3 regions of the Paenibacillus sp. 8b26 genome follow, and region 1 is predicted to be linked to each of the others. Evidence: a T-box and tRNA genes for the amino acid it is inferred to sense, from the RefSeq annotation. Region 1 holds a T-box; the other regions hold tRNA genes.
What was found. A T-box is a leader RNA that pairs with one kind of tRNA and senses whether it is charged. The one in region 1 lies ahead of leuS (leucine--tRNA ligase), so its partner is inferred to be a tRNA-Leu.
Positions count from the first base shown of each region.

Region 2: it encodes a tRNA-Leu, which carries the amino acid that the T-box ahead of leuS (leucine--tRNA ligase) is inferred to sense. The anticodon was not compared.
Region 3: it encodes a tRNA-Leu, which carries the amino acid that the T-box ahead of leuS (leucine--tRNA ligase) is inferred to sense. The anticodon was not compared.

Region 1 covers NZ_CP192445.1:5,200,906-5,211,034, forward strand. The annotation lists gene ACQ4MX_RS24195 (YqeG family HAD IIIA-type phosphatase) at 1-513, shown strand, start outside; gene yqeH (ribosome biogenesis GTPase YqeH) at 506-1,633, shown strand; gene aroE (shikimate dehydrogenase) at 1,739-2,608, shown strand; gene yhbY (ribosome assembly RNA-binding protein YhbY) at 2,677-2,973, shown strand; gene nadD (nicotinate-nucleotide adenylyltransferase) at 2,992-3,582, shown strand; gene yqeK (bis(5'-nucleosyl)-tetraphosphatase (symmetrical) YqeK) at 3,566-4,162, shown strand; gene rsfS (ribosome silencing factor) at 4,159-4,506, shown strand; gene ACQ4MX_RS24230 (CvfB family protein) at 4,503-5,411, shown strand; gene ACQ4MX_RS24235 (class I SAM-dependent DNA methyltransferase) at 5,415-6,188, shown strand; gene ACQ4MX_RS24240 (tautomerase family protein) at 6,274-6,660, opposite strand; T-box leader at 6,835-7,092, shown strand; gene leuS (leucine--tRNA ligase) at 7,154-9,592, shown strand; gene comER (late competence protein ComER) at 9,573-10,129, opposite strand, start outside.
Region 2 covers NZ_CP192445.1:1,049,884-1,060,012, forward strand. The annotation lists gene ACQ4MX_RS04500 (MFS transporter) at 1-1,069, shown strand, start outside; gene shc (squalene--hopene cyclase) at 1,611-3,500, opposite strand; tRNA gene ACQ4MX_RS04510 (tRNA-Leu) at 3,928-4,011, opposite strand; gene ACQ4MX_RS04515 (hypothetical protein) at 4,232-4,771, shown strand; partial or broken gene ACQ4MX_RS04520 (carboxymuconolactone decarboxylase family protein) at 4,911-5,241, opposite strand; gene ACQ4MX_RS04525 (hypothetical protein) at 5,381-5,602, opposite strand; gene ACQ4MX_RS04530 (hypothetical protein) at 5,743-6,087, opposite strand; gene ACQ4MX_RS04535 (xanthine phosphoribosyltransferase) at 6,191-6,763, opposite strand; gene ACQ4MX_RS04540 (DedA family protein) at 6,850-7,455, opposite strand; gene ACQ4MX_RS04545 (YkvI family membrane protein) at 7,597-8,703, shown strand; gene ACQ4MX_RS04550 (glycosyltransferase family 4 protein) at 8,700-9,824, opposite strand; gene ACQ4MX_RS04555 (GGDEF domain-containing protein) at 10,020-10,129, shown strand, end outside.
Region 3 covers NZ_CP192445.1:5,396,929-5,407,057, reverse strand. The annotation lists gene cysK (cysteine synthase A) at 962-1,900, shown strand; gene ACQ4MX_RS25150 (hypothetical protein) at 2,492-2,878, opposite strand; gene ACQ4MX_RS25145 (hypothetical protein) at 2,893-3,627, opposite strand; partial or broken gene ACQ4MX_RS25140 (YolD-like family protein) at 4,191-4,525, opposite strand; gene ACQ4MX_RS25135 (hypothetical protein) at 5,342-5,668, shown strand; gene ACQ4MX_RS25130 (discoidin domain-containing protein) at 5,726-6,526, opposite strand; gene ACQ4MX_RS25125 (hypothetical protein) at 6,684-6,818, opposite strand; gene ACQ4MX_RS25120 (group II intron reverse transcriptase/maturase) at 6,941-7,258, opposite strand; tRNA gene ACQ4MX_RS25115 (tRNA-Leu) at 7,421-7,506, opposite strand; gene ACQ4MX_RS25110 (hypothetical protein) at 7,754-7,912, shown strand; gene ACQ4MX_RS25105 (hypothetical protein) at 8,037-8,228, shown strand; gene ACQ4MX_RS25100 (hypothetical protein) at 8,306-8,458, opposite strand; gene ACQ4MX_RS25095 (YnfA family protein) at 8,557-8,883, opposite strand; gene ACQ4MX_RS25090 (hypothetical protein) at 8,940-9,122, opposite strand; gene ACQ4MX_RS25085 (hypothetical protein) at 9,475-9,753, shown strand; gene ACQ4MX_RS25080 (glycosyl hydrolase) at 9,786-10,129, shown strand, end outside.

The DNA.
Region 1 (10,129 bases):
CCCAAATTACGGGTGAATACCGTCTTTGATATTGATCTTGAAGGCTTGTATGCTCAAGGATATCGCGGCATTATTACGGATTTGGATAATACGCTGGTTGGTGCAAAAGCGCCGAATGCGACTCCCGAGCTGGTGGCCTGGTTTGAGAAGGTCAAACAGGCGGGTTTTAAGCTTGTCATCGTGTCCAACAATAATATGGGACGTGTATCCGTGTTCGCTACGCCTTTGGACATTGAATTTATACATGCTGCACGGAAGCCTTCCAACTCGTCTTTTCGCAGAGCCATCCGTATGATGGGGCTTACTCCGGAAGAGACTATTATGGTCGGGGACCAAATGTTGACAGATGTATTGGGTGGCAACCGACTGGGATTGCACACAGTGCTCGTGTTGCCGATATCCATCCATGATGAAGGAATCATGACCCGCTTTAATCGGCGGCTGGAGCGAATCGCGCTCACAAGGTTACGTAAGAAAGGCTTATGGCTTGAGGAGGAAAAGAAGAATGACTGAAAGACCTGACGGCGGAACTGCCGTCAAATGTAGTGGCTGCGGTATCACGATGCAGACCAACAGCCCGGAGTTGCCGGGATATATTCTGGAAAAACTGCTTACACGAGAGCCTGTCATTTGCCAGCGCTGTTTCCGGATTAAAAACTATAATGAAACGTCTTCGGTAGCCGTGGATCAGGATGAGTTCCTGAAACTGCTTAGCCAGATTGGGGATAAGGACGCGCTCGTCATCCACATTGTGGATATTTTTGACTTTGAAGGTAGTCTGATTTCCGGCTTACAACGTTTTGTAGGCTCTAATCCGGTTGTACTGGCTGTGAACAAGACGGATTTGTTGCCTAAGGTAACGAACTGGAACAAGGTCCTGAACTGGGTACAAAAACAGGCTAAGGAGCAAGGACTTCGCACGGCGGATATCGTTCTGTGCTCGGCCAAAAAAAATCAGGGCTTTGACCGTCTGCTGGATGTAGTATCCGAACTGCGCCGCAATCGGGATGTGTATGTGGTCGGTGCAACAAATGTTGGTAAATCCACGCTCATTAACCGTTTGATCCGTGATCATAGCGATATGGAGCAGGAGTTAACAACATCCCGTTATCCGGGAACGACGCTGGATATGGTGAATATTCCGCTAGACGACGGCAAGCATATTATTGATACACCGGGGATTGTGTATCCTTGGCGTTTCAGTGAAATCGTGTCCCGGCAGGATTTGGGCGCTATTATGCCAGACAAGCCGCTGAAACCAGCTGCTTATCAGCTAGATCCCGGACAAACGCTGTTTTTCGGTGGGATGGCACGTTTTGATTTTGTAGAGGGGCAACACCAATCATTCACATGCTACATCAATGGCGGCCTTAAAATTCATCGCACCAAGCTGGAGCGGGCGGATCAACTGTTCGAAGATCATGCCGGAGAACTGCTGTCACCGCCGACACGTGATCAGTTGGCAGATATGCCGGAATGGACAAGACATGAGTTCCGCATTCCCCGTAAATCTCAATCGGATATTTATATCTCCGGTCTGGGATGGATCAGGGTCAATAGTGAGAACGGGGCTTTGGTAGCGGTTCATGCTCCTCGGGGAATTCGTGTTCTTCTACGGCCTTCGTTGATTTAACGGATGTTAAACCATGTGATAGGGCGGCAAGGAACATATTCAGGTTCCTGCCGCCGTTCATGTATTTGTGCAGCCTAATATTTTGCAATATGGGGGAGAACGACGATGAGCAGCGGGGAGTCTGGAGTGACTGAACAAGATCTTGTATTATTGGGCGTATTGGGTGATCCGATCAAGCACTCCAAATCGCCTCTCATGCATAAAGTAGCTTTAAAGGCTGCGGGGATAGAGGGGGATTTTGTTCCTCTTCATGTTAAGCCGGAACAGCTAGAGGACGCCATGAGGGGGATTCGGGCTTTGCATTTCCGCGGAGTCAATGTGACGATTCCCCATAAAGTTGAGGTTATGAAATATTTGGATGAGATTGATGAAGGGGCCAGACTCATCGGTGCTGTTAACACGATTGTGAACGACAACGGACGGCTCAAGGGTTACAATACGGACGGGATCGGCTACGTACGCTCGCTCAAAGAAGAGACTTCGGTTAAGTTGAAAGGCACAAAAATTGCGGTCATCGGAGCTGGAGGTGCTGCCAGAGGTGTGATTCATGCTTTACTGGAGGAACAGCCCGAATCGGTCATTATTCTGAATCGGACACGCGATAAGGCAGAGCAACTGGCATTGGAGTGGACGACGGAAGCGATCCCTGTGACGGGCTATTCTAACGATGAAGCGGAGCGCGTGCTTGCATCGGTGGATGTGCTGATTAATACGACCTCGGTAGGAATGTCTCCTTTATCCGATGAGCTTCCACTTGAAACGAGTCTGATTCCGCAAGGAATCATTGTGAGTGATTTGATCTACAACCCGCTGGAAACGAGATTTTTACGCGAAAGCCGTGAACAGCGCGGCTGCACGGTGCATGGAGGCTTGGGCATGTTCGTGTATCAGGGAGCGGTGGCTTTTGAGTATTTTATGGGCGTAGCTCCTGCTGTAGACGAAATGAGAGCGGCGGTGCTGAGAAGCCTGTCGTAAGTCGGATTTTACATTAAAATTATGGAATTGCCGCATGGCATATGTGGTTATGAAGGAGTTAATTATACATGTTAACAGGTAAACAAAAAAGGTATTTGCGTTCGATGGCGCATCATCTGGACCCCGTTTTTCAAGTAGGGAAAAACGGTACGAACGAGCATCTTATGCGTCATATTAACGATGCGATTGAAAAGCGCGAGCTGATGAAGGTGCAGATTTTGAACAACTGTCTGGATGACAAGCATGAAATTGCGGAAGAACTGGCTACGGAAACAGATTCCGAGCTTGTACAGCTCATCGGGAGCACGATTATTTTATACAAGGAATCCCGTGATAACAAGCAAATTGAGTTGCCTAGAGGATAAGCACGCGGGGAGAAGACTATGAAAATCGGTATTATGGGCGGTACATTTGACCCGATTCATATTGGACATCTAATGGCTGGAGAAGCGGCAAGGGATGCCTATGCGCTGGACCATGTATGGTTCATGCCTTCCCATATCCCTCCGCACAAGCATCAGGCGGGGGCGAGCGGCACGGAGCGGCTGGAGATGACGAGTGAAGCGGTGGCGGGCCATCCTGCTTTTGAAGTGTTGGATATTGAAGTGCTTCGCGGTGGGGTATCTTATACTATTGACACGATCAAAGAGCTTCAGGAGCTGCATCCTGCTGTGGATTTTTATTTTATCATCGGCGCGGATATGGTGAATTACTTACCTCATTGGCAGGGGATTGAGGAGCTGGCACAGCGAATTTGTTTTATCGGTGTCCGGCGTCCCGGTTTCCAACTTGCGCTGAATGAACTGCCGCATTATTTGCAGAACAAGGTGCTACTGGCGGATATGCCGGTGGTGGATATTTCTTCGACGGATATTCGGGAACGTGTTGCGGAAGGGCGCACCATTCGTTATCTTGTGCCTGATCGTGTGCATGACTACATTACAAGGGGCGGTTTGTATGAAGTACAGCCGTGAGCAATTGATGGAGGCCGTATCCGGTCAAATGCCTGAAAAACGCTGGAAGCACACTCTGGGGGTCATGCATATCTCGGTGGAGCTTGCCAAGCGGTATGGCGCGGACCCGGATAAGGCCGAATTGGCGGCTATTTTGCATGATGTAGCGAAATATTGGCCCGTTCAGCAGATGGAGGAAGTAATTCGCAATCATCCCGAATGTGACCAGGAGCTTTTACAGCATGACAAGCAACTGTGGCATTCTGAGGTAGGATATTGCGTTGCCTCTAGAGACTACGGGGTGGAAGACCTTGAAATACGGAATGCCATTCGCTGGCACACCTCAGGGCGTGTGGGTATGAGTTTGCTGGACAAAGTCGTGTGTCTAGCTGATTACATCGAGCCGGGACGGGATTTCCCCGGGGTCGAGCATATCCGCAAGCAGGCGAAAAAAAGTTTGGAGCAGGGTCTTGTCGCTGGATTTGATTCCACGATTTCACTGCTGCTGGAGAAGAAAAAGGTTATTTTTCCGCTGACGGTACTGTCGCGAAATGATCTGATTCAACAACTTAAACAGAGAAAATCGGAGGTTCATGAATGACCATAACTAATGAGAAATTAATGCAAATTACGGTTGAGGCCGCTGAAGATAAGAAGGCCATGAATATTGTAGCCCTTGACTTGCGGGGGGTATCCCTTGTCGCGGATTATTTTGTAATTTGCCACGGTAATTCGGATACCCAGGTACAGGCGATTGTGACGGAAATTCGCAAACGCGCTCATGATGAAGGTACGACAATCAAAGGGATCGAAGGAATGGATTCCGGTCGCTGGGTTCTGATGGACTTGGGTGATGTCGTAGTGCATGTCTTCCATCGTGACGAGCGCGAATATTATAACATTGAAAGACTTTGGTCGGATGCTAAGGTCGTGGAGAAGGTATGAATCTGATTGCTGGTACTTATGTCACGATTATGGTAGATCGTGAGGTATCCCCCTTCGGCTACTTTCTCACAGTCGGCGATCAGGATGTACTGCTGCATTATACAGAATTGACACGTGAGATCGAGGTTGGAGAACGGCTGGAAGTATTTATTTTTCACGATACAGAGGACCGTTTGGCCGCTACTATGAAAAAACCGTTCCTGTCGTTGGGCGAACTGGCAAAGCTACAGGTGGCGGATGTACATCCGCGTCTGGGTTGTTTTCTGGAAATGGGATTGGGGCGTCAATTGCTGCTGCCGATTCGTGAGTTGCCTGAGAACCGAGATTTGCATCCTCAGGTGGGCGACTACGTGTATGCTATCATGGAGCATGATAAGCAGGGCAGACTGCGGGCGAAGCTGGCGGGTGAGCAGGAGCTGGCTCCGTTGTCCTTCCATGCACCTGATTCATGGCTAAATGCATGGGTGCAGGCGACGGTGTACAAGCCGCTTCAGATGGGTACGTTTGTCCTGGTGGACGGAGGTGTGCTTGGTTTTGGCGCGATTGGCATGATTCATTCCTCGGAACGTAACCGGATGCTTCGCTTGGGCGAAGAGGTTAAGGTACGGATTACGCTGGTTCGTGAAGACGGTCGGGTGAATCTGGCGATGTCGCCGCGCAAGGAAGTGGGCCGTGATGAGGATGCGGATCGGCTAATTGCCTTTCTGAAAGAGCGCCCGGGTGGCGGTATGCCTTATTCCGATGCAACGCCGCCGGATATTATTAAGCAACGGTTCGGTATCAGTAAATCTGCCTTCAAGCGTGCGATGGGCAAGCTGATGAAGGAAGGGCTGGTTACACAAAAGGAAAACTGGACCTACCTGGTGGAGAAAATGCCTGAACCGAAGGACGGGAATGGGGAATAAAAAATGGCTTCTTACCGGAAGTTTGCCTATGTGTATGATGAGCTGATGCAGGACATGCCGTACCCGGACTGGCTGCGTTTTGCTCGGCAGGCCTGGGATCAGCATGGTATGCCGCATACAGTTGCAGAGCTGGGCTGTGGGACGGGCTCCATTACGATTCCACTGGTCAACTCGGGCTTCGAGGTGGCTGGCATCGATTTGTCTTCAGATATGCTGGCGGTAGCCCGTCGCAAAATGGAAACGACTACGCAGGGACAGCGTTTGTTCCGTGAGGGGAGCATTCGCTGGATAGAGCAGGATATGCGGGAATGGAATTTACCTGAGCCCGTGGATTCTGTCATTTCTTTTTGCGATTGTCTGAATTATTTGCTGGAGGAAGAGGACATTATTGCTACTTTTCGCAGGACGTATGCCGGCCTTAAGCCTGGCGGAACCTTTCTGTTCGATGTACATCATCCCCAGACGTTTGTGCGTTATGATGAAGAGCAGCCCTTTGTACTGGATGAGCGCTCCATTTCATATATTTGGACTTGTGCGTTGGATGCTCCACGCTGTGAAATTGAGCATCATCTCAGCATTTTTGCGAGAGCAGAAAATGAAGGGCGCGATGTATACCAGCGGTTCGAGGAAATTCATGTGCAACGTGCCTATGACCCGGACTGGATGAAAACGGAATTGTCCAAAGCCGGTTTTCGCGATGTGAAAGTATATGCGGACTTTGAATGGGTAGAAGCAGTAGATGACGCGGCCAGATTATTTTATGTTGCTGTAAAATAGTGTAGCTTCATAAAGCGAATATGGAAAAAGAAAGACGCTTTTCATGATGACATGAAGGGCGTCTTTTTGCATAAGAGCTTCGAAATTATATGTTTACTTTATAGTTCAGTTGAAGTTCATCACCCGGTACACCGCGAATGCCCCAATTCTGTTTCGGTGTCTCAAATATAGTGATTTCAAGATCCTGCGGAGCAATGCCTAAATCGTTAATTCTTTGGAATAGCAGCTGGATAAGGTGCTTTTTAGCCTCTGTTGTTCTGCCTTCAAACACACTAATTTCAATAATAGTGTAAGCCTCCGAGCGATCGTGGGCAAATATGAAGTCTTCCTGATTCATAGGGAAAAAACGATGAAACCTTTTGTCGGGGGGATATTGGAAGGCATCCACCACAGCGGAATGAACCACATCTGAAAGTTGCTCCTTGATCGGATTCAGGGCTTCTTTTATTCCGTAAATTTTAATTTGTGCCATATCTCAGCTCACCTTTCTCATCTCAACTCATCTCAATCTGACCCAGAGTTATTATAAAACATTTGCCTCCGTGTGTCATGGAGCAAACGAATGAAGTTGGTGTTTAGCACCAAATGTAGTCCCTATTTGACTTTTTTCGCGGTTTTCAATATAATAGTGCCATTATTAACGGTTAAACAATCGCTGATGAGGAATAGTAGTTTTGTCTGGACATGTAGAGAGCCGGCGGATGGTGCAAGCCGGTTGACAGCGCAAAGTGAACTCGCCTCGGAGATATGCGCCCAACGCAGGAATGCCCTATACAGGTGCTTGTACCCTGTTATTAACCCGCATCGGATCACCTCCGTTATCAGGTGCAAAGGGAGTAGAAGGCGAAGAACGCTTTCTGCTAACTAGGGTGGTACCACGGGAATATAACCTCTCGTCCCTAGCGCTGACACGCTACGGGATGCAGAGGTTTTTTTGTTGCATACCGTTTGAGGAGGAAATGACAATGACAGACACACAGCCGAAGCACGGCTATCAACCGCAAAGTATTGAACCAAAATGGCAGAAATATTGGGATGAGAACAAAACGTTCCGTACCGGGGAAGAGCCGGACAAACCGAAGTTTTATGCTTTGGATATGTTCCCGTACCCGTCTGGAGCTGGTCTGCATGTAGGCCACCCGGAAGGATATACGGCAACGGATATTGTTTCACGGTATAAAAGAATGCGCGGCTACAACGTACTGCATCCGATGGGTTGGGACGCCTTCGGTCTGCCTGCCGAGCAGCATGCGCTGGATACAGGAGAGCATCCACGTGAAATTACGGTGAAAAATGTAAATAACTTCCGCCGTCAAATCAAATCGCTTGGCTTTTCATACGACTGGGATCGTGAAATTAGCACAACAGACCCCGATTATTACAAATGGACACAGTGGATTTTCATCCAGCTGTATAAGCGCGGTCTTGCTTATGTAGCTGAAGTGCCTGTGAACTGGTGTCCTGCATTGGGAACGGTGTTAGCGAATGAAGAAGTAATTGACGGCAAGAGTGAGCGTGGCGGTCATCCGGTTATCCGCAAACCCATGCGTCAATGGATGCTGAAAATAACGGAATATGCTGATCGTCTACTGGACGATTTGGAGGAGCTGGATTGGTCCGAAAGCATTAAGGATATGCAGCGGAACTGGATCGGCAAGTCTACCGGAGCAGAGGTTCATTTTCCGATTGAGGGCCATGACAAGCAACTGACGGTATTTACAACTCGCCCGGATACCCTGTTCGGCGCAAGCTACTGTGTGCTGGCTCCTGAGCAGGAATTGGTGGATGTTATCACTACACCTGAGCAAAAGGATGCCGTAAATCAATACCGTGAACAAGCTGCCCGTAAAAGCGATCTGGAGCGCACGGATTTGGCAAAGGATAAAACGGGTGTCTTCACAGGCGCTTATGCAGTGAATCCAGTGAACGGTGAAAAGCTGCCGATCTGGATCGCCGACTATGTGCTGGCTGGCTACGGAACAGGCGCGATCATGGCTGTACCAGGTCACGACACACGTGACTGGGAATTTGCGAAGCAATTCGGGCTGAATATCATTGAGGTTGTCCAAGGTGGGGACGTGGCTAAAGAGCCATACACCGAGGATGGTCCGCACGTCAATTCAGGTCCGCTGAATGGACTTACGAATGAGGAAGCAATTCCGAAGATGATTGAATGGCTGGAAGCCGAGGGTAAAGGACAAGGCAAAGTAACGTACCGTTTGCGCGATTGGCTTTTCAGCCGTCAACGCTATTGGGGCGAGCCGATTCCAGTGATTCATCTGGAAGATGGAACGATCAAAACAGTTCCTGAGGATCAACTGCCACTCGTGTTGCCGGAAATGGATAACATCAAGCCTTCAGGCACAGGGGAGTCTCCGTTGGCGAATGCGACGGACTGGGTAGAAACTATTGATCCCGAGACGGGCTTGAAAGCACGCCGTGAGACGAACACCATGCCGCAATGGGCAGGAAGCTGCTGGTATTACCTGCGCTATATTGATCCGCACAATGATAAAGAGCCTGTATCCAAGGAGAAGCAGCGCGAATGGCTGCCTGTGGATCTGTACATCGGCGGTGCGGAACATGCAGTTCTTCACTTGCTGTATGCCCGTTTCTGGCACAAGGTACTGTATGATATCGGTGTTGTGGAAACGAAAGAGCCTTTCTACAAGCTGGTCAATCAGGGTATGATTCTGGGCAACAATAATGAAAAAATGAGTAAATCACGCGGTAATGTCATCAACCCTGACGATATTGTGAATACGTTTGGCGCCGATACGCTGCGCATTTATGAGATGTTTATGGGGCCGCTGGAAGCGACCAAGCCATGGAGCGAAAACGGGGTTGAGGGAGCGCATCGTTTTCTGTCCCGCGTATGGCGCCTGTTCGTTTCCGAGGATGGCAGCCTGAACGATAAAATTACAAATGAAGGCGGCAGTGATGAGTTCAATCGGACTTGGCATAAAACGCTGAAAAAAGTAACCGAGGATCTGGACGCGCTGCGTTTCAATACGGCGATCAGCCAACTGATGATTTTTACCAATGATGCATACAAAGCAGACCGTTTGCCGCGTGCAGCAATGGAAAACTTCGTGCAAATGCTGTCGCCGCTTGCACCGCATATGGCTGAGGAACTGTGGCAGTTGCTGGGACACAGCGAAAGCATTACCTACGCGGCTTGGCCTGCTTATGATGAAGCATGGACGGTGGATGCCGAAGTGGAAATTGTGGTGCAGGTGAACGGTAAAATCGTGCAGCGTGCGACGATTGCCAAAGACCTTGACGCCAAAGCGATGGAGGCATTCGCGCTGTCGCTGGACAACGTTCAGCAGGCGCTGGCTGGTAAAACGGTCCGCAAGGTGATTGCTGTTCCAGGCAAACTGGTCAATATTGTTGCGGGTTAATCGGCTTTAAGCCGAAGGAGGCGTCTATCTTTTGCATGTCCTCCTCATACTTGTTGTGCGTAGCCCGTATCAGCTCGGGGAAGACGCTGTGCAGGCTGATGTCCAGCAGCGCAAGGGCTTCAGCGGTAATACCTCCGGGAACTGCTACCCTCGCCTGCAACTCGGCTGGTGTCATTCCGCCCTCCGTAAGTAGCTTTCCTGTGCCGATAATCATTTCACCGGCCAGGGCGCATAGCTCCGTACGGTCTATACCCGTAGCCTGAACCGCAGCATGAATCCACTGGTCCATAAAAAAGGCCAGGAAAGCAGGGCCGCAGCTGGAAAAATCCGACGTAATACGCGTATGGGATTCTTTAACCCGAATCGGCCTGCTAATGTGGGACATAAGCTCTTCCAGAAGGGAGCGATCCTCCTCTGTAATCCGGCTGCCATGGATGCATAGTGAGGCTCCGCTGCCTACCTGGTGGGTAATGCTGGGAATAATTTTGGAGACTTTGGCTTTCAGTGAATGCTCCAAGATGCGTATCTGTACCGGAC
Region 2 (10,129 bases), 2.0 Mb from region 1:
AGGTGCAGGACTAGGTCCTATCGTCGGCGGGCTTCTTTTAGAGCATTTTTGGTGGGGTTCTGTATTTTTGATTAACTTGCCGATTGCGATCATTGCTTTTGCATTAACTCTGATTTATGTTCCAAAACATGCGGGCAATAAAGAGAAAAAATGGGATCTTACCGGTTCCATCCAAATCATGATCGCCATGGTGGGACTCATCTATTCAATCAAAGAGTTTGCCCGTCGTGACGGGTCTACAATATTGGCCGTAATAGGTGCGGTTATCGGCGTCTTGGCACTTATCATCTTTATCCGTCGTCAAAATAAAAGCGCCAGCCCTCTTATTGATCTTACTTTATTCAAAATCACAAGGTTCAGCACCGGATTTATAACTGCCTTGGTGGGTGCATTTGCACAGATGGGGATTCAATATATTGTAACCCAGCGTCTTCAACTGGTGGAAGGTCTGTCGCCTCTCCAAGCAGGACTGTACACGATAAGCATACCGATTGCATCTCTCATTGCCGGCCCGTTAACCGGGTCCATATTGCATCGCTATGACGTTATCCGTATTAAGAGCATCTCTCTTCTGATTGCCGGTCTGGGTATGGGCATCTATCTTATGCAATTTAATTCAGGCATTGCCGGGCAGATCCTTGGATTGGCCCTGCTTGGTGCAGGCTTGGGAGCAGGTATGACAGCGGCATCTCATTCCATTATGAACTATGCCCCCCCTCAGAAAGCAGGTATGGCTGCATCCATTGAGGAAGTTGCCTATGAAATGGGGGGAGCATCGGGGATAGCTATCATCGGAAGCATGTCAACCCTTGTGTATACTCTGGCTATGAAAGTCCCCTCGGGGCTCCATGTTCCTGCGAATGTGAAAGACAGCCTGGATGAAGCACTCCTGGTTGCAGAGGGTTTGCCTGCACAGGCTGCAGAGGCATTGAAAGCTGCAGGCCGTTCTGCTTTTGATCAATCCTTTTTTGTTATCATTGTGGGTGTAACTGCATTTTTGGTGGTAGCTTCGCTAGTAGTCCATTTGGCAGGGGCGCGCTCAAAGAAAAAAGGAGATACTGAGTCCTGATACAGTTAATTTCATGCAGTTAATACTAAACAACTGCCGCTATATCTTACGAGCGGCAGTTGTTTTTATTCGTTATTGTTTAGACAGCAGCATTTGCTGATCAAGGTGAGTGATTTGATTCATTATTCATTCAAGTTAATTCTAATTTCTTTGACACAGGTCTTGAGCAACAACGCGTATGCGATTGGGATCCTAGCGGAATATAAGTCAATGGAACGGAATTAAAAAAACCGTCAAAACCCTTATAAAATCAAGGTTTCTGACGGTTTCTTCGTCTAATTCAAGCGCCCGGCAAGTCGGCAAAATGTGGTCGATCTTGGACGTTTGAGAGAACTCGGAGAGAACGACAACCGAACCAGCCCACTCTCTACCATTGACAAATTAACGAAGCGACAGCTTCGGGGAGGCCTCTCTCCTTCCCTGACCAATACCTTCATTCTATGGGGAATATTGACCTCATTCCGAGCAATAAAGTCATCCTGTACGAGCTAAGCCCTCACACCATATAACCATTCCTGCCACATAGATGCTGTATGGCTCCTTATTCCCCGTATTTCTTCTTATAATGGCTTAGGGTCAGAAGCGGCCAGATGTAACGATAGCTATGATAATGAGAATAGAAGTTACCCGGGAGCCCGGCACCCGTGGGATATGCGGACGGCCAATCGTCGTTTTGCAGCAATTCCATCAACTTGTATATCCCTCTATTTATGGCAGCAGACGGCTGCGGCTGAACCGCGATGAGTGCATCGAGTGCCCACGCAGTTTGGGATGGCGTGCTTTCCCCTAAGGGCATGTATTTCATCACCCGGTCGCTGATGCAGGATTCACCCCAGCCCCCATCCGAATTCTGAATCTGCAAGAGCCATTCCGCTCCTTTTTGAATCGAAGTATGGTCCGCCGGGAGCCCGGCAGCCTCTAAACCAGTCAGTGCCGCCCAAGTGCCGTAAATGTAACAAATCCCCCATCTTCCATACCATGATCCGTCTTTCTCCTGATGGGAGATCAGCCAGTTGACCCCCCGTTTAATGAAATCGTGCCTCGTGTCGAATCCGCAACAATTTCCGAGGTATTCCAATGTGCGTCCAGTGAGGTCGGCTCCCGAAGGGTCGATAGCGGCGGACTTGGCACCATCTATGGCCAGCCATGTGAGCATTTTCTTATTGGTGTTTTTTTCGAACGCAGGCCAACCGCCGTCTTTATTTTGCATAGACATAACCCAGTTTAGTCCCCGGGTGGATGAGTCACGATATTCAGGATCCGTACGGGACAGGCAGTGAATCGCTCTTAAAGCGGCTGTTGTGTCGTCTACATCGGGATTTAAGGTATTGGTCTCGGAGAATCCCCAGCCGCCAGGAACCGTATCCGGATTATGAACACTCCAATCCGCCGCTTTGTCCTGTTGTCTGGATAAGAGGTAGGCTGCCGACCGCTGCACGGCCTCATGATCCCCGGCGACGCCGGACTCCTGCAGCGCATAGGAGATCAAGGCCGTATCCCAGATCGTTGAGGGCGAATTCTGAATGGTAGCTTTACCGTCAAAGCGGTACTGCATCTCTGTCAACCCTTGAACGGCCTTTAAAATAAGCGGATGCCGTTTATCATAGCCCAGTGCAAGCAGGGCAAAAACCATGAGAATGGTGCTGCTCGCATAACTGTATAGGGTGCCATCCGATTCGATTCGATTCAGCATGAACTGCTCCGCCTTGTTTAGAGCTGCTTCATGGATATAACGGGGAGTTCCGAGAAGTCTGCTGAGACCGATACGTATGCTTTCCGCGATCTCACGGTGCTCCTGGGGTTGCGGCTCATCGTCATCATAGCGTGAATCGAACAGATCGGATACAATGGGAGCCTTATTCGTTGATATAGAGAAATTCCGGTCCGCCATGATCAGCATAGGGATCAGATGGATGCGGGAATAACCTGAGAATTCATACAGATTAATTGGCATATAGGCAGGAAAAAGGATGATCTCCAGCGGTATGAACGAGATCGATGCTGGCCACTTGCGCTGCCCCGTTGCAGCGAGAATCGCCTTTGTCAGAATGCTGGTCGATTTCCCCGGTCCACCTTGCGATTGGATGTAACTCCTGGCCCGCTCCATCGACTCGTCCGTCGGTTCACTGTACCCGGAATAGAGCAGGGCATAATAGGCATCAATGGAAACGGATAAATTACCTTCTTGCTCGTCCTGGTACCAACGCCAACAGCCTTCCAGCTGCTGCTCCGCAAGGATGCGATCATGCAGACGCTGGATCAGCTCTTCATTCTGTATATCCAATATCCGAAAGAGGATCATGACATAAGCATCCATCGTCACCCCGTTCTCAAAGCAAAAATGCCATGATCCGTCTTGATGCTGCTGGCGCATAAAAAAGTTCCTCAGCTTCCTTGTCCCCTCATCGACTGCGCTCCGTGCATCGCCCATTCTCTTGTACCTCCATATAACGTCATGATGTACATTATATGAACGCCGGTACGAGGAAATGATGTGCCGCTTGCTGTCGTCTGACGGTTAAGCATTAAACACCAAAAAGGACCCCATACCATTTCAGGACTACAGACTCTTTTGTTGGTGCGATATAAAGCTGGCTTTTTCAGAAACAGTCATGATACTCCTTGCTATTATAGAATGTCCAGCCAGATTTTGAAGGCCGCGGCCAGAAACAAATCAAAATCAAGATAGCATCTACAGTCATTCTCGTACTTGGCGATTTAGACGCTTACACCAATGCAGCAACCATTCATGAGGGGTTACATCTGGGTGTCATGAGTACCACTTTACATATCCCGAATATGCAAAAAGCTCCTGAATCTCCACAGAGGAAATTCAAGAGCGTTCATTTTTAAGATGATGCGGTCGAGAGGACTCGAACCTCCACGGGGGTTAGCCCACACGGACCTGAACCGTGCGCGTCTGCCAATTCCGCCACGACCGCATATATGTTGTCGTTCGTCCTCGAAAGATCAACCTTTCTTAGCGACAGGATAGATCATACCATGCTCATAAGAAGAAGTCAAACACTTTATATTTTCATTCCCTCTTGATAAATTAGGAATAATACACTAAAATAAGAACATAAGTTCCTGAGAACACTAGTTCTTTTCGTTCAGTCAGATATGGATTATCATCACATTTTCCTAAGGCGGTGAATGGTTATGATCTCTTCAGTTACTACTCAGAATGAATTGTCTCTTGTGAAAAATTATCTGCTCCTTACCTTTATTCAAAAGGTATTTGAGCGGGACAGTCTTATTCTTGAAGAAAGCGGTATGCTGAAAACGCCTGATCTTTATGTCGAAATGGTTAACGCAGGAGTAGATCGTACCGGAATCTTACTATCTGAAATAAAACATGAATTTAATAAATGTCATATTCGTGTTTTGGACATACAACAAAACCACTCAGGCATTCACGCCACCTATATAAGTAAAGGAAATAAAGAGCAGTTCAGTATGGCTATGCCTGCATTCCGCAAAGAAATGTATGAACGAATGCGCGCTTATCTGGGGCTCTCAACCTCTATGCCTCATACAGCTGCCTCCCCTTTACCCGAAAAACATCGCTCCGAGTTTCCATACAGCCGCTCAGCTTCCAAGCCCCTACGGTTTGTTGAACAAAGTCTGGTTACATCCTCCTCGGCCTATAAGCGTAAATCGCTTCGCCCTGCTGCTTCTGCCGCAAGCGGAAGTGCATAATCCCCACAAAGCCCGCATATGAAAGAAGCTTCCGCAGGCACAAGCGTGCTCGGAAGCTTCTTTACATAAACATCAGCTATCGTTATCCATTCCTACCCGCTATGAACGGTGTATGAAGAATTCCCATAAATCGTTCGCTTTATTGCAGCGCCTTCTGCACACGAGTAACCCCTTGGCTAAGAGCCATGTCCTCCGCCTACCGCTGCGGCTACAGCAATGGTCTCCATAATCTCCTGATCACTGGCTCCTTTGGACCGAGCCTCGTCCACGTGATAAAACGTGCATACCTCATTATTGGCAAACAAACCAATACCTAGCGCGATCAGTTGCTTGGTTTTTTCATCCAGACTCCCGGCTTGAAAACACTCCCCGGTGAAACGATGATAGGCATGAACTACCTCCGGCAGCTTATCTTCTAAATGACTGATTTGATCCTTATACGCATGTATTTTCTCATTCATAACCGTCAAGACACAGCACACCCTCTCATATGGAGTATATTCTTATGTACTGTGTCCGGTTTACAGGCTGCATATGCCATCAACACGTACACCTATTTTATCCAGTCATTTAAAACCCTTTTATCCAGCCAGCCCGAGACCCATTCGTCTAATCCAGTTCTATCGGATTGTGTCGGGGTTCGCTGAACGGCTGATATGTATAGCTGCGATCCAGCTTGACCACACGCCGATTCTGGCGGCGGATAAGCACCTGCTCCTCGTCCCACGCCAGCACTATGCCTACCACATCGTTGGACTCCAGCCCATCCCGCACGACGCGCACCTTCTCACCGGAGAGCCGATAGGCGTCTAATTCTTCATCATTAATCATCCCTGTCCCCCCTTATACAATCGTTTCTAACACGGCAGCTATCATCTATGCACATTAAAAAGTTTAAAAAGAGACCTAAACAAAATCATTTAGGTCTCTTCCCGCTTACTACTTATATGGATTGCCAACAGAGCGACAAATTATCCCGACTGATTTACACTGTGATCATGTTCTTTTGTATCGTTCTTCTCATACCAGAAGTCCAGCACTTGTGCAGACAACACTCGCTGATCTACGTACTCCACTTGGTGGGCAGTAAATTCTTCTTTCCAAGAGAAGGACAATTCTTCGCATAAGTTAACCAACGTCAACAACTCAGACCAGGCCACATAGCGTTTGTACCAAAAAAACTGAGGATGTTCAATCATATAGGGATACAAATCGTCAAATTCCGTATGCTTACAATCCAAGGCACGTTCAAAATGTACTTTAGCCGCTGCCAGTTTTTCCAGAAAAAACTGTTCGGTCAATTGCTCTTTCCCCATGTTGCTGCCTCCTCTCCCAAAACCTTATCTATATTATAAGCGAAATTGAAGCTCATGCAAAGGTTATTATTAGAAATAAGGATCGGCAGTTTCTGAATTGTTACTATTCGGCAAACTCAATCTTGCCGTCAGTTAACGATGAAATTCTGACAAGTGACTCTACCCGTATACCCTGCTCACGGATCGTTCTCGCCCCGGCCTGGAAGCATTTTTCCACGGCCACGCCAAATCCGACCAGCTCCGCACCGGAGCGTTGAATGATTTTGACCATACCTCTTGCGGCATCACCATTGGCGATAATATCATCAATGAACAGAACACGGTCATGCTCATGAATAAATTGACGGGACAGCATAATGTCCGTGACAATGCCTTTCGTAAATGAAGGCACACGTTCGCATAATGCGTCCGGGTCGGCCAATAAAGTCTTTTTGCGGCGGGCAAACACCAGCGGTACACCCAGCTCCAATGCTGTTGCGAAACCTATGGCAATACCTGAGGATTCCACGGTTACCACTCTCGTAATATTCTCTTCCCGGAAACGAGCTGCGAACTCTCGTCCCATTTCCATCGTCAGCTTCGGATCAACCTGGTGATTAAGTAATCCATCCAGCTTCAACACCTGATCCGACGCAACGACGCCTTCTTTTATAATCCGTTCCTTTAATACTTCCATTCCATGACCTCCCACGGCATTCCTATGCGGTAAAAGTAACATACATCACCTGACGCTTTCAAGCCATAGCTTGCTTTCCCATACGTTCATGTGACATTTTTTTTACGCTTATTCCAAAACCACGCGACTATTCCTCCCAAAATAATCAGAAGAATGACCGCCAGCCCTATCCGATGTGTCACCTTTTCCATCAGCTTCGCCACCTGTTCCCAGTGCATGCCCACGGCATGTCCAATTCCCAGAAACGTGCCGCACCACAGCAATGCGCCCGCCGATGCATACATCATATAGCGAAAGACACTCAAACGGGTCGTACCTGCCAGATATGAGGACACATGTCTCAAGCCAGGAACAAAGTAACCGAACAGAATGCCCCAAGTGCCGTAGCGTCCGAACCAGTTCTCGGAAGAAGCAATTCTCGATGGCGTAAGCCTCACCCATTTACCGTATCGGTGCAGCAGCGGCTTGCCTAGCAAACGACCGAGCGTATAACTAAGCATCATGCCAGTCATACTTCCGGAAAATGTGACTGCCAGCGCGGCAATAAAGTTGTAGTGTCCTTGAGACACGAGCCCGCCAAAGGCGATCATCAGTACTTCGTCAGGTATCGGCATACCGGCTACTCCAAGGGCAAGCAAGCCGAACATTGCCAAATATCCGTATTCCAGTATCCATGCAAGGATTTGACCCATAAATTACGCTCCCGTCAAGCTATTCGTTAAATTCACTATAATTATTTTCAGTCTCATCCAGTCATGTCCCATTTCAGTTGAACATAGTTTGTATTATATGCTCGCTACAGCGTTATTCAAGCAGGCAAGGAGGGACTGGGGATGAAACGTAATATTCATGTTTTGCAGATTGCTTTTACATACATCGGAACAATCGTCGGTGCCGGATTTGCTACTGGACAAGAAATATTGCAGTTTTTTACACAGTACGGACGTTGGGCTACACTCACCATCATGCTGTCCACACTCATATTTGTATGGCTGGGTACGAAAATGATGCTGATCGCTCACGATATTTCAGCTCGGTCCTACGAGGATCTGAACAAGCACCTTTTTGGAGCCAGAGCCGGTAAATGGATTAGCTGGTTCACGCTCATTGTACTGATTGGTGTCAACAGTGTGATGCTGGCAGGAGCGGGTTCTGTTTTCGTTGAACACCTTCACCTGCATTACCAGACCGGACTGCTCATTACACTGATCGGAACATATCTACTGCTGAGCAAAGGGATCAAGGCTATCCTGCATATGAACACCATTGTTGTCCCTATGATGATGATTATGTCTGTCCTGCTCATTAACAACACACTCTCCATGCCAAACCCGCAGAGCTTTATTACAAATACGTCCGATTATAGTATACTGCGAGCCTGGACTTCTCCGCTGCTGTATACTTCCTTCAATCTGGCAATGGCCCAAGCTGTGCTTGTACCACTCGGCAGTCAAACCTTTTCCCGCAAAACGATTCGCTGGGGCGGGGTTTTGGGCGGGATTGGCGTCGGGTTTATGCTCATGTCTGCTCACTTTGCCATGTCGGCACATATGCCGGGAATTCGGCAATTTGAGATCCCGATGGGAAGCATCGCTTACCGTCTGGGGGCCCTGGTCGAAATCATTTATATTTTACTCATTTTCATGGAAATCTTCAGTACCTTCGTGGCCGACATTTACGGTGTCAGTCTGCAAATCCGCCAGCATATCCAAATTTCACCTAAGCTCATCACACTATTCATTATGCTCACATGTTTTCTAATCAGTCAGTTTGGTTTCAGCTCATTGCTGTCCGTTCTATATCCCATTTTCGGGATGCTTAGTCTGATGTGGGTGAGCAAGTTGATCATGGCAGGACGTGGGGGACCCTTCCGTTCCTCACGTCCTCGCTCCAGCTTTCGGCATTCTGATTCAAAATCAGGTGGTACACGCCATGGTTAGGGCTGGAATTTCAAATACATTTTCTTTAGCTCATTAACAGCCCTGCTCAGGGAATAGCTCGATTTAGCCTTGTCGCAGGCAGATCGCGCCAGCTCATAACGATAGGCAGGGTCTGCGATAACCTTTTCCAATGCGTCTGCCAGTGCCCCCGGACTGTCGGGTGGCACAAGCAGACCATTTACCCCATCCTCAATTTGCTCCGGTATTCCCCCCACCTCTGTACCCACCAAAGCCAAACAGCTCAAAGCCGCCTCCGCAAACACGGAACCAAAGGCCTCCGCTCGTGAAGGCAAAACAAACACATCAAAGAAAGGCATAAACTCTTCTGGATGAAGCGTGTATCCATAAAAGATCGTTTCATGGTAAATATCCAACCGCCGCGCCATCTCTTCCAGCTCGGGTCGAATGGGACCATCTCCGATAATATGCAGCACATAATTCTGATTTCTCTTTTTCAGCTCGGCACAGGCCTGTAACAAAGTATCCAGCCCTTTGGCAGGGACAAGGCGACAGACAGTTATAAGCTGTGTCACTTCATTTTCATGTGGTATGGGCTTGAAGCGCTTCTCATCATATCCATTCGGAATGACCACAATATCTTGCGGATTTTGTACATATGGCATCAAGTAATGCTGGAAAGAGCGGGATACTGCAATCAAGCGATCGGCCTTATGCTCCAACTCCCGATACAAGGACACCAGAAATTGATGCTCAGGCCCGTTCTCCTCTATTTTACCGTTTAGAATTAACTCCTTCTCATAAGAAGAGTGAATCGTCTGAACGAGCGGGATGTCGGGAAAAACAGTTTTCATAGCAATCCCGGCAATCGGGTGATGAGCATGAATGAGATCAAAGGGCTTCTGAATGCGAAGCCGGGTCCACCACAAATAGTCACGGTACGTCTGAATATATTTTTGGACAATCGGATATTGTTCATATTGCGTCCAGTCAAAGGTATCAAATATGACTTCATCCCTGCCCTTATTACGAATCCGTTTAGGGATTGAAAATAGCTCCATTTCCCAACGCGGGGACATAAATCGCTCTTGCAGATATGGAATCATAGATGAAACGCCGCCCGGTTGCTCGGGTGGGAAAAAGAGAGCCTGTAGCAATTTCATGACGTGCTTCCCCTTTCAAGCGTTGTACTGCCCGGAACACAGGTTGTATGTATAGGTTTCCGGATTTTCTGAAAAATGATATATTGAGAATAATTGCTAAGTACAAAAGAAAATTATAACATTTTAAATGGAATAAATCCTGTCTATTGTATCGGAAACGATATCCCCCGTTCAATAGACTCACTATCTATACAGATGGAGTCGGTGACGTTGACGTTGTTGTCCTTATCGGGAACCTTCGGTTTCCCATCTCTGGCCGGGGCTGTAAGTGCCGCCTGCGGTTTGTATATTATACTCATGATGGC
Region 3 (10,129 bases), 200 kb from region 1:
TTAATTGCAAGAGATTTCATGGATTTCCTTCCTTTCGGTCATGCGTTTTAGGATTACCGGAAATAGGAAAAGATACTTTACTCCTAAGCTCAAATCACTTGTTCATTTAGCTAACAAGTTTGAAAAGAGAGCACTGCTTAATGATCTTTATGAAACTTGCAAAAAGACAATCATCGTTAAATCCATTCCCTTTAGCCAAAACAAAAACGCCTCCTCCGCATATTAACGGTGAGGCGCTTCGTCGATCCTGTGTACCTAAAACGGAATACTCCGCAGGTACGCAGGACCTCTCGTTATTTTCGTCCTTTAACGCTGATGTGATCGTGATAAATCAAGGATGCCGAGGACCGGGATCGAACCGGTACGGTAGTCACCTACCGCAGGATTTTAAGACATGAGTTTTTAATATACTGTACTGGCATACAGTTCCAAAATCCAGTATTCTCAAGGCTTTTATATGCTCGTATATGTTCTCATTTGGACTGTATTCTACACAAAATACTACAGCCTGTCCCCAATTTGTCCCCAATAAAAAGAGCAGGAGGGTTATTTCTCACTGCTCTTTTTGCCCTCTACCTTAAATGCGAAATCATCATCCGCCGATCACTAGGTTAGCAGATGGTATCTTTTACCGTATGTGTTGTCCTACCTCATGCCACTATCGTTTATTGTACACTGTAATCTAATTTCTATCCTCCAACGCATCTTAGGAAAAAAATCCAGTTTATTATGAACCGTGATAATTATCTCGAAATTTAAAAATGATTATACATTCTTAATGACTCTCTTGGTTCTGAATAAGCTTGAACTATTTTTTATGAGTAGTAACTTTAGGCTTAGACTGTCTCCATCCGTTCCCACTCCGCACTATGAATTAACAGGACATGGTTATGAAGAAAAATTCGTGATAATATCTATGTCATAGTAAGTAGATATGAATTAATTGTTTGGAGGGATAATTTTGACTAAAATTCACCAAAAGTTGACAGAATTAATTGGAAATACTCCTTTATTAGCACTGTTGAACTACAGCCAAATCCAAAATATTGAGGCAAACGTGGTAGTAAAGTTGGAATATTTTAATCCGGCTGGTAGCATTAAGGACCGCATTGGATATGCTATGATTAAAGATGCTGAGGAGAAAGGCTTAATCAATAAAGGCTCTGTTATTATCGAGCCGACAAGTGGCAATACTGGAATCGGACTTGCATTTGCAGCTGCGGCTCTTGGATATAAACTTATAATTACACTTCCTGAAACGTTTAGTATCGAACGTCGTAAGCTTTTGACTGCGTTCGGTGCTGAGCTTGTGTTAACACCGGGATCCGAGGGGATGAGAGGCGCTATCAAGCGTGCTGAGCTCTTGGCTGCCGAAACACCAAACTCTTTCATACCACAGCAGTTCAGCAATCCTGCCAATCCAGAAATTCATCGCAAAACTACAGCTGTGGAAATCTGGCATGATACGGACGGCGGTGTAGATATTTTTATCGCGGGCGTAGGTACAGGTGGAACTATTTCGGGCGTTGGCCAAGTATTGAAGGAACGAAAACCTTCTGTAAAAGTGATAGCCGTCGAACCGTTCGATTCACCAGTGCTGTCTGGCGGTACTCCAGGTTCACATCAACTACAAGGACTCGGTGCTGGTTTCATTCCAAATAACTTTAATGAAGAATATGTGGATGAGGTTTTCAAAGTTAAAAACGAAGATGCGTTTGAAACTGCACGCCTGCTTGCCAAAACAGAAGGGCTGCTTGTTGGTATTTCTTCTGGGGCTGCGGTTTATGCAGCAACACAAATTGCGAAGCTTCCAGAAAACAAAGGCAAGACGATCGTGGTCATATTACCTGATACAGGTGAGCGTTATTTATCCACTCCGCTTTTCTCAGACGTAGAATAATAACAAGCAAGAGCCCATGGAATTGTTTTATTAACCTGAATTGATTTCTTTCTTTGCAGCGGTCCATTTTTTACACAACAAATGGACCGTTAGCGAAGAAAAAGTTACCTCGGCCCAGCGGTATGTCGTTGTAGCTCATCAGGCTTTTTCTGTAAAAGTGGGCTTCTCCGTAGTAGTCTTGTACCAATCCGTAAGCCTCTTTCTTTAACTTGATGCGGGTGTAGCGCATCGTCTTCAGGAAGTCTTCGATTGCGATATGAGGATTGATCTGCTTTTTTAATTACTCAGCTAAAACGCTAGCATCAAATGCTCCTCGAAAGATTTCGGCTGAATTGTCGTAGGTAAGGCGGTTGAGAACATTTCTTGTTTATTGGATAACGTCAGTAGAATATTACTATCCTTAGATTTTTGCTAGATGCTTGCAGAAATGATATCTTCCAACTTATTCCATCTAAAATCATCCCTGGTGGTTGACCAATCTTTATAAATTTTGAATACTTACATAACAAATACTCAACTAAAGCGCATGTTAACTTAACCTTTGTGAACAAATTAAAGCTCCATTGCTACCACATTTGCTTATGATAACTTCTATTTTTCCATTAATTTATTGAATATCTCTCTATCTTTGGAAGTGAAGTCGGAAATCCGTTTCTTTTGTTCGTATGTGTTGGTACTTGAATCCAATTTAATGAAGCTATTTTCACCAGCCACATATACGATATTTTTTTCTATTTTATAAGACAGGACGTTATCAATCACTGAATATGGGGCTTCAATTTGATGAGTGTATAGTATTGGAGGCTCATCCGATCCTCCTCCCCTGTAAATCTGAAAAGTCCCATCTCCAAAAAACTCTAACGTATCTTTGCCATATGGGTACTTCCTTATCGTATTGTCTCCAGAATTTGCCAGAAAAATTAGAGTAGTAGTTATAACTAGTAGAAAGATCAAGATAAAGATGTATCTGCGTTTCATCTGCAATTCACACCTCACTTCCAAGCTTTTTTTGTATCAGTTACTGTAACATAAGATGTATACTCATTGAGTGTTCCCCATGATTCCATTAAATTTGTTAGGTTGGCCGCAGCCCAACCGAGTTTGTTGTCGCCAGTAAACATTTGTTTAAAATTGTATTCAAAATTATATACATCATAATATATTGTAGTAATTTTCCATTGTCCTTTTACATATGTTCCATCTATTTTGTACTTCATTTTGTGAAAAGCGTTATACAAATCTCTGTCACTTTCAATTGCAATAGACCCATCACTTGAAAAACTTTTAACTTTTTTGTCGTTAGCTTTTTGTACTGCTTTATCAATTACATACATATTATGTTCTTTAGATTTTTTAATTTGCTGCGCCTCATACGACCACTCGTTAAAGTGTAAATGTCCTGGTTTGTAATCAAGTGAATGTTTAAGTAAATTGGCTGTGATGTCTCCGTACTTCTTTCGAGCTATAGGAACAGCTACTAATGTAAATGCTTTACGATCAGGATAATGTATTACAGTGTCTGTCGAATCTTTTACCTGCTCTACGCCTCGCACCCAAGTCTTTTCTAGTTCTACCAGAGGATTTTCAAACGGAAAAGTATTATTTCCTGCATACACTAACATATTCTTACTATATGCGCCTTCCAGTACTTTTTGCGAGACATCAGACTGATGCTTTTTTCTTGTTTCCTTAGGTTCTAACTGAGGACTGTATTGAATTTTTCCCAATTGATCTTCTTTTTGTTTTAAAACAAGTTCAAACTCAAGGATCTCTTTGCTGGTATCAATCTGTTCTTGATACTTATCTACATAAGCGTGTGTAAACGTAATATCTCGGATCGTGTTTCATTTCTCACGACTTGGATATTACATTTTCGATAGTAGTACTCACTATCAGGTTTATATTCTGTGTTTGCCCATGTGTACAGCATGTTGGAATTATCCGCATTGTCTATAACTGAAGGAAGCGAATGAAGCGGAATTTTGCTTCGAATATGTAGCGAATGAGCCAAGTTTGTAGACTTAGCTAAAAGGTTATGGAACTATTATTCTTATAAGTAAAGCCAGTGATCTCACCTTTTACAAACTCGATTGGTTCAGCACCGGATTTGCGTTCTATTCTTAATGAAATGCTCATTGAGATAATTTCCTCTATTAATTCAATCTAGTTTTGTAGGAAAAATTTATGAAAACTAATTTCCAAATATTAATATATACGAAAAATATTAAATAGTAAACAAATTTTTAGCTTGGTAAAGGACGTAAAAAAGCCCCGGTTACCTGGGGGCCTTTTATGTACTTGCAGAAATAATATCCTCCAACTTAATCCAGCTAAAATCATCCTCACCGCGTGACAACTTTACTTCCCTTCTTCCCGTGTTTATAGAAGTAACCACACCTGTCAGTTCCTCATCATTAAACGGGCTGAACACGAGCAGCGTGACAGCCGTACGTGAGTTGTAGAAATCTATTAGCGCTTGCTCGATTAGCTGTGCCCTTCCTGATCATCCAACTCTGGCTTGCCGCGCCGTTGACGGTCTTTCATGAGCTTTAGATACGCTTCCTTATGTTCCGGTATGATGCGGCTGCTTTCCCATAATCCACTACCTTCGAGTCTTTTTGACATGTATGTAGCCTCCTGATGTGTTATGCACAAATTATATTCCGAGTACAAAAAATAAACTCCAGATCATTGGAGGTTTAATACCGTATAATGCCTATTTCCAGACGAGGAAATGTAATGATCTTTTGGTCACCATCCCAGCCCTCTATGATTACAATATAGAGCATATACCGCTCTTGTTGTCCCCTTCTTCCCAAAGCCAGCAAACGCGCGCCTTTATGTCCACTACACTGCTACCTGTCTTTATCTCCAGTTCCTTCATGTTGGGCACCCGTCTTCGCTCAGCAGAATAATTGTAGAGTATTGGTAGTAGCGTTCGATATCAGGTAACAAAGCGTTCAACTTCTTTGTTACCCGGCGTTTCCGTATACTATACAGATCAGAACAATGAACGACGAAAGCGGACACAACTATTATGCAACAATAGCGGAATAGACGGTTGCCAAAGTGACACTAAACTTTTGCAGAAGTTTACGCTGGCGCACGTGAAGCCATGGAAAGAATATGGGGGCGATATTCCTGAGCCAGTAGGGATAAGACAAGAACAGCAGTAAATTTAATGTGTGTATTCCTAAAAGCCTACGTCGTCCATTGTCAAAAGGGGCTGCTGCCGAAAATTCTCCCTTGAACTAGCATTGCCTTTACAAATTGAGCAAATGAGGGATTTACAATAAAGTTTGGACCTCCCCGCATTGGTGCCAAGATGCCAAAGGCTGAGGATAGCTGCGAGTTCCCAAAAAACAGTTTTCAATAAAGCGTACAATCTCAGCACGTACATTTAAACTAATCAGGAAATTATCTAAGTAGGAGGAAATAACCATGGCATTTGAAGGTTATAGAGAAGACAAGCGAGGACATTGGTTTGACTGGCCATTCCCCTTGTCGGTATCAATACTGTATGTGGATGCGGATGTAGATCTAGATGAAACAGAAACGAAATGGTACCTCATTGACGAACAAGAAAAACACTTGATCCGAATTAGGGATGAAAAGCAAATTGAACTGCTTCATCACTGCATGTATGGAGTCTTGTTAAATGACGAGAAGATCAACTGGATTATTGATAAAAATGGCAGTAGATTTACCTATCACGATAGTGTGCAAGATTTTATCAAATTCCAGAAAGAATACCTTGATACATTATAAGAGGCGTGAACAGTTAAAAGCTCTGCCGACCAATTAAGGTTAGCAGAGCTTTTTGAATTATTTAGAGTATTCACTTACTTCAAATGTTAGGATACGGTCAAACAGCATGTAGTCCTTGCGGCTGCTGAATGGACCTTTATTGTTGTCATGCTTGTTAATGGCGTACGAAGCCGAACCAGATCCAGCCTGCTTGCCCTCATACCAGGAAATAAAGTCATTGGCCTCTTTCATGCTTAGGTCGAATTCTTTTTCCAGTCCTGTTGTCATGGTGACTACTAGAATAGCATGGTCTCCGTTTGGAGATGGTTCTTCTGTTCCTGGATTAGGAGTGGAACTCGATACTTTAGACATCATCTCTAATTCGCTAAGAGCTAGATACTTACTTCCATTGTTGCCTGTAATATTAATTCTATAATTCTTATATGAATTAGAATTAGAAAAAGAGAATTTTTTGGGAGTGCTATTTACCCATCCAGTGATATTTGACTGAGTGTCTAGAACGTTCCAAGTAACCCCATCATTTGAGCCTTCGAAAGTCCAATCTTTAGGGGCTCGGTCAGTTGCTTTCGTCTGTGGATATATAACATATTGCTCAATAACTACAGAATTGAAAAAGTCATATCTTAGCCAAGCAGCAGTTGTACTTGATGTCCACGCACTAGCAATAGTGGCAAATTCCTTGTTAAATGCCTCATATGCGTAAGAATATTCATTGCTTGCACTTGCCACTCCAGATGGCAAAGTGTTAGATGTCATTTTTGGAATTAAATTTTCTGAGTACTCTGCTTCGGCTGCAAAAACATTCGATAAGGGAAGAGATAAAAGAACTAGGAATATAATTGTTATAAATGCTTTCATGATCCAGCTCCCCGGTTATCACTATCTTATATCTGCACCTGAGCCACCCTCAGCGTAGGATAAGCGCCCAGCGCCTTTCTGTATTACTACAGTAGGTTTCCAAACGCTCTCCTCCGAACCGTACGTACACCTCTCAATGTATACGGCTCTCCACTCATCAATCTAATTTCCCACTATGTAGAGCAGAGTGACACTCTCTGCATAGTGCTATGGTTTTCCTTCTTCTTGCTATCATGAAGTATTCCCATTTCTTTTTTCCTTTTAAGTCCTTGAGCTTTTTCACATGATGCATTTCCATTTCATTTGGGCTTTTTGAACAAAACTCACATTGGGCAGCCTTAAGTCTGTCCATCAAGCTTGTTGTTCCCCCAAATTTCAGTGTATTAGGCAGTGTGTCTGCGTCATAGATATTTGTTAGTTCCTCACTCTTTTGAATCCATCTTGGTAGAAGTACATTATTTTTTGACCTTTTTTTGTTTCGTATTTAACGCCTATTTCACCATTAACTTTATATTTTGCAATCATCTTAGCTACTGACATATTGTACTTGGAGCCTAATGTCTTGGCAAAGCTGAATTTCATGAAATGGTAGAATTTATGGAGGTTAGACACGTTGTTTGCGATTTTGTAATAGTTATACAGACCTCGGATTTCAGAGTTAAATGTATTTATAATTTCAATATCGTATTTGTAACAAGTGTTTTCTCCTGTGACAAAGAAGCTCAGTCGCAAAACGACAGCTCACCTTGACGTCTTCGATCCAAAAGTTCGTCCCCAATCCGTCCCCAAAAGCGAAAAAGGCGCTCGTCCCCTGTGATATGGGTGTCATGATTTCAATCCCTAAAAAATAAAAAAATCCCTTGATTATCAAGGGATTCAAGAGATAAACTATAGTGCCGAGGACCGGGATCGAACCGGTACAGTAGTCACCTACCGCAGGATTTTAAGTCCTGTGCGTCTGCCAATTCCGCCACCCCGGCATAAATTTAGGAACGCTATTTTCATACTTACTTATCTTACAAGTAACAGAGAAACATCCAGCTTATGTACAAAATGGTTCTCGTTATGTAAATACCGTTTTAATGGGCACCAACATATAATACAACAATTTCATCAAGTTGTAAAGTATTTTATTCTAAAATAATAAAATTTCTTTTCTGCATAACTTGGGCGTATTTGAATTACACTAATAAACGTCTTTCCAAACTACCAGAAGGGGTGTTACGAATGCGTGAAGGTATGATTCCAACTGTTCTTGGAACGGTAGTATCGGCTTCAGGCGCTGTGTTGCTGAGCAGTAAGTACAAGCTTGCGGCTACAGGCATTCTCGGTTTCGGACTGGCTCATGTTGTTCTGGGAGCGATTGATCTGATTGAGCATCGCTAGTCGTTTGGGAAGTGCCGGGTGGGAGCTATTTCCTCCCCGGCTTTATTATTATAGCCGCTTTAGCCGCCTTGAGCGTAACGTTTATATAAAATGCTTCCACTCATAAAGGAGCGTGTGATGTATTATGAAAGAACATATTAGGGAAGACAAGGATGGTACTATCGATCAGGTCGAACATGAACAGTCGTTAGATCAGCGCGAGCCAGGTTTTAATCGTATCCCTGACCTCGATGCCGATACTCCTGCTGCTACAGATATAATTGAAGAAGCTGTGGGCCGTGGCCTGAACAAGTTGCGTAACGATTTTACAGATTAAAGCATGGGTCATAAGGCATGGGTTACTAAAACAACAACATTGAACCAAGCAACGTTATAAACAGTGATTTCTAGTGATCACTTGAAAATAAGCATAAACCAGCCAATAATCGAAACCCAAAGCACAATACTAATCAGGATTCCCCACACGATGCCCATTGAGAAATTCCCTTCACTTTTCGGTACAGCATGGCCAAATTTCAATCTAAGCTTCATTTGATTCCAGTTCATAGAACCCCCTCCTTAAGTTCTATTTCGGAATATGAAGCTCATTTATGTAGATCAATAGTCATGTTTTCCAAAAAAATAAAAAAGGGCTTTTTGTCCTATCATCCAGTCCGGGGAAAAAGTATTACTGCTATTCCGACCAAACAAATCAATCCACCCACGATATCGTACAAATCAGGTGTCTTTTTATCAATCCACCATCCCCATGCAATGGAAAGGACAATAAAGACACCTCCGTATGCTGCATACACACGCCCAAAAGACGAGAAAACCTGAAAAGTTGCAATGACTCCGTAGACAGCCAAAATCACCCCGCCGCAAAGTCCGATATACCATGTCTTCCCTTCACGCAGCCACTGCCAGATCAGATATCCTCCCCCAATTTCAGCTATGCCAGCCAAAATAAAAAGTAACGCTGCCTTTAACACCATCTCACATCCCTATTCTGATAATCTTATCGGCTTTATTTCTTAGGTGCCCATCCTTAGAGCACTCGACCTAAAATAATAATCAACGCAATCACGCCAACCAGAATAAGCAGATTGCTGACCTGACGCCATAAACCAAAGGCTCCCTCAGAGTGAAGCTTCCGCTGGTTCACATCAAAATTCGCTTTGGCTCCTTCAGCATCTACAGGGCTAGAAAACGGTCGATTATCTTCATTCATGTAAATGACCTCCTTATCAATACCTCCTTAATGATACCAAACTTTTCCGCTGATTTCGCGTTGATTTTATACTCATGCTTACTGTATATTTCCTACTACACCTGCATATTTATGAAGTGTACAACTATGTGTCAATATTTCACTGAATATAGCGTATGATGGTGAATCAAGACAGAGTAGGTATTTTGACACCTTTTATTGCAGGACGGTAGTTATGGTATAATTTAGTCAACTTAATCACGATCGTATCGAGAGTACAACTACTTGTCCATCTGTATTGAATTCACATCCATGAATCCGCATCCCGGTTACAACCTGCATAATCTGATTGTAATTTAGGAGGAGGATAGCGATGTCCCCAATCTTTCTAGCTACTTTAATGTTAATGAGCATGTTTTTACTTCAGGCAGCCATTGTTCTGGGCATCATACACTGGATTTCCAAACGTAGCCGCCGTCCAGCGCAAACCAAAATGGTTCTTATCATGGGTTTACTTGCGTTGATTTCCGGCTTCCTTCTGGCAAAAGACTGGATATATTCACAGGAACCGAACTGGTTGGTCTACTTCTGTTTGCTAATAATCCTCATTAGCGCATGTATCCAACTGAGAAAACGCAAAGAAAAAATGTAATTTCATCATGTTGTCATCAAAGGAGGAGCGCCATGAAATCTCACTCAATACGCTTTTGGTTGCAAAGGGTGCTACTGCTACTACTTGTTTTACTATTCAGTGTCTCTCAGCAATCGTTCATTATAGCTGATGCCGCTCCGCCTGTTAATCCCCAGGCCTCTGCCAAAGCCAGGCAACTACTCACCTACCTTTCCAATGTGCCGGAGGGTACGCTAATTTCCGGGCAGCATGATTATTTGGAAGCACCGGATGAACAAAACAACAAGTTACAACAAATCAGCGGACAATATGCAGGACTCCATGGCTATGAGTTTGGAGGATTAGCCAATCAGTCCCACGCAGCCTTACAAGAGCAACGTCAGCGTGTTGTGGACAG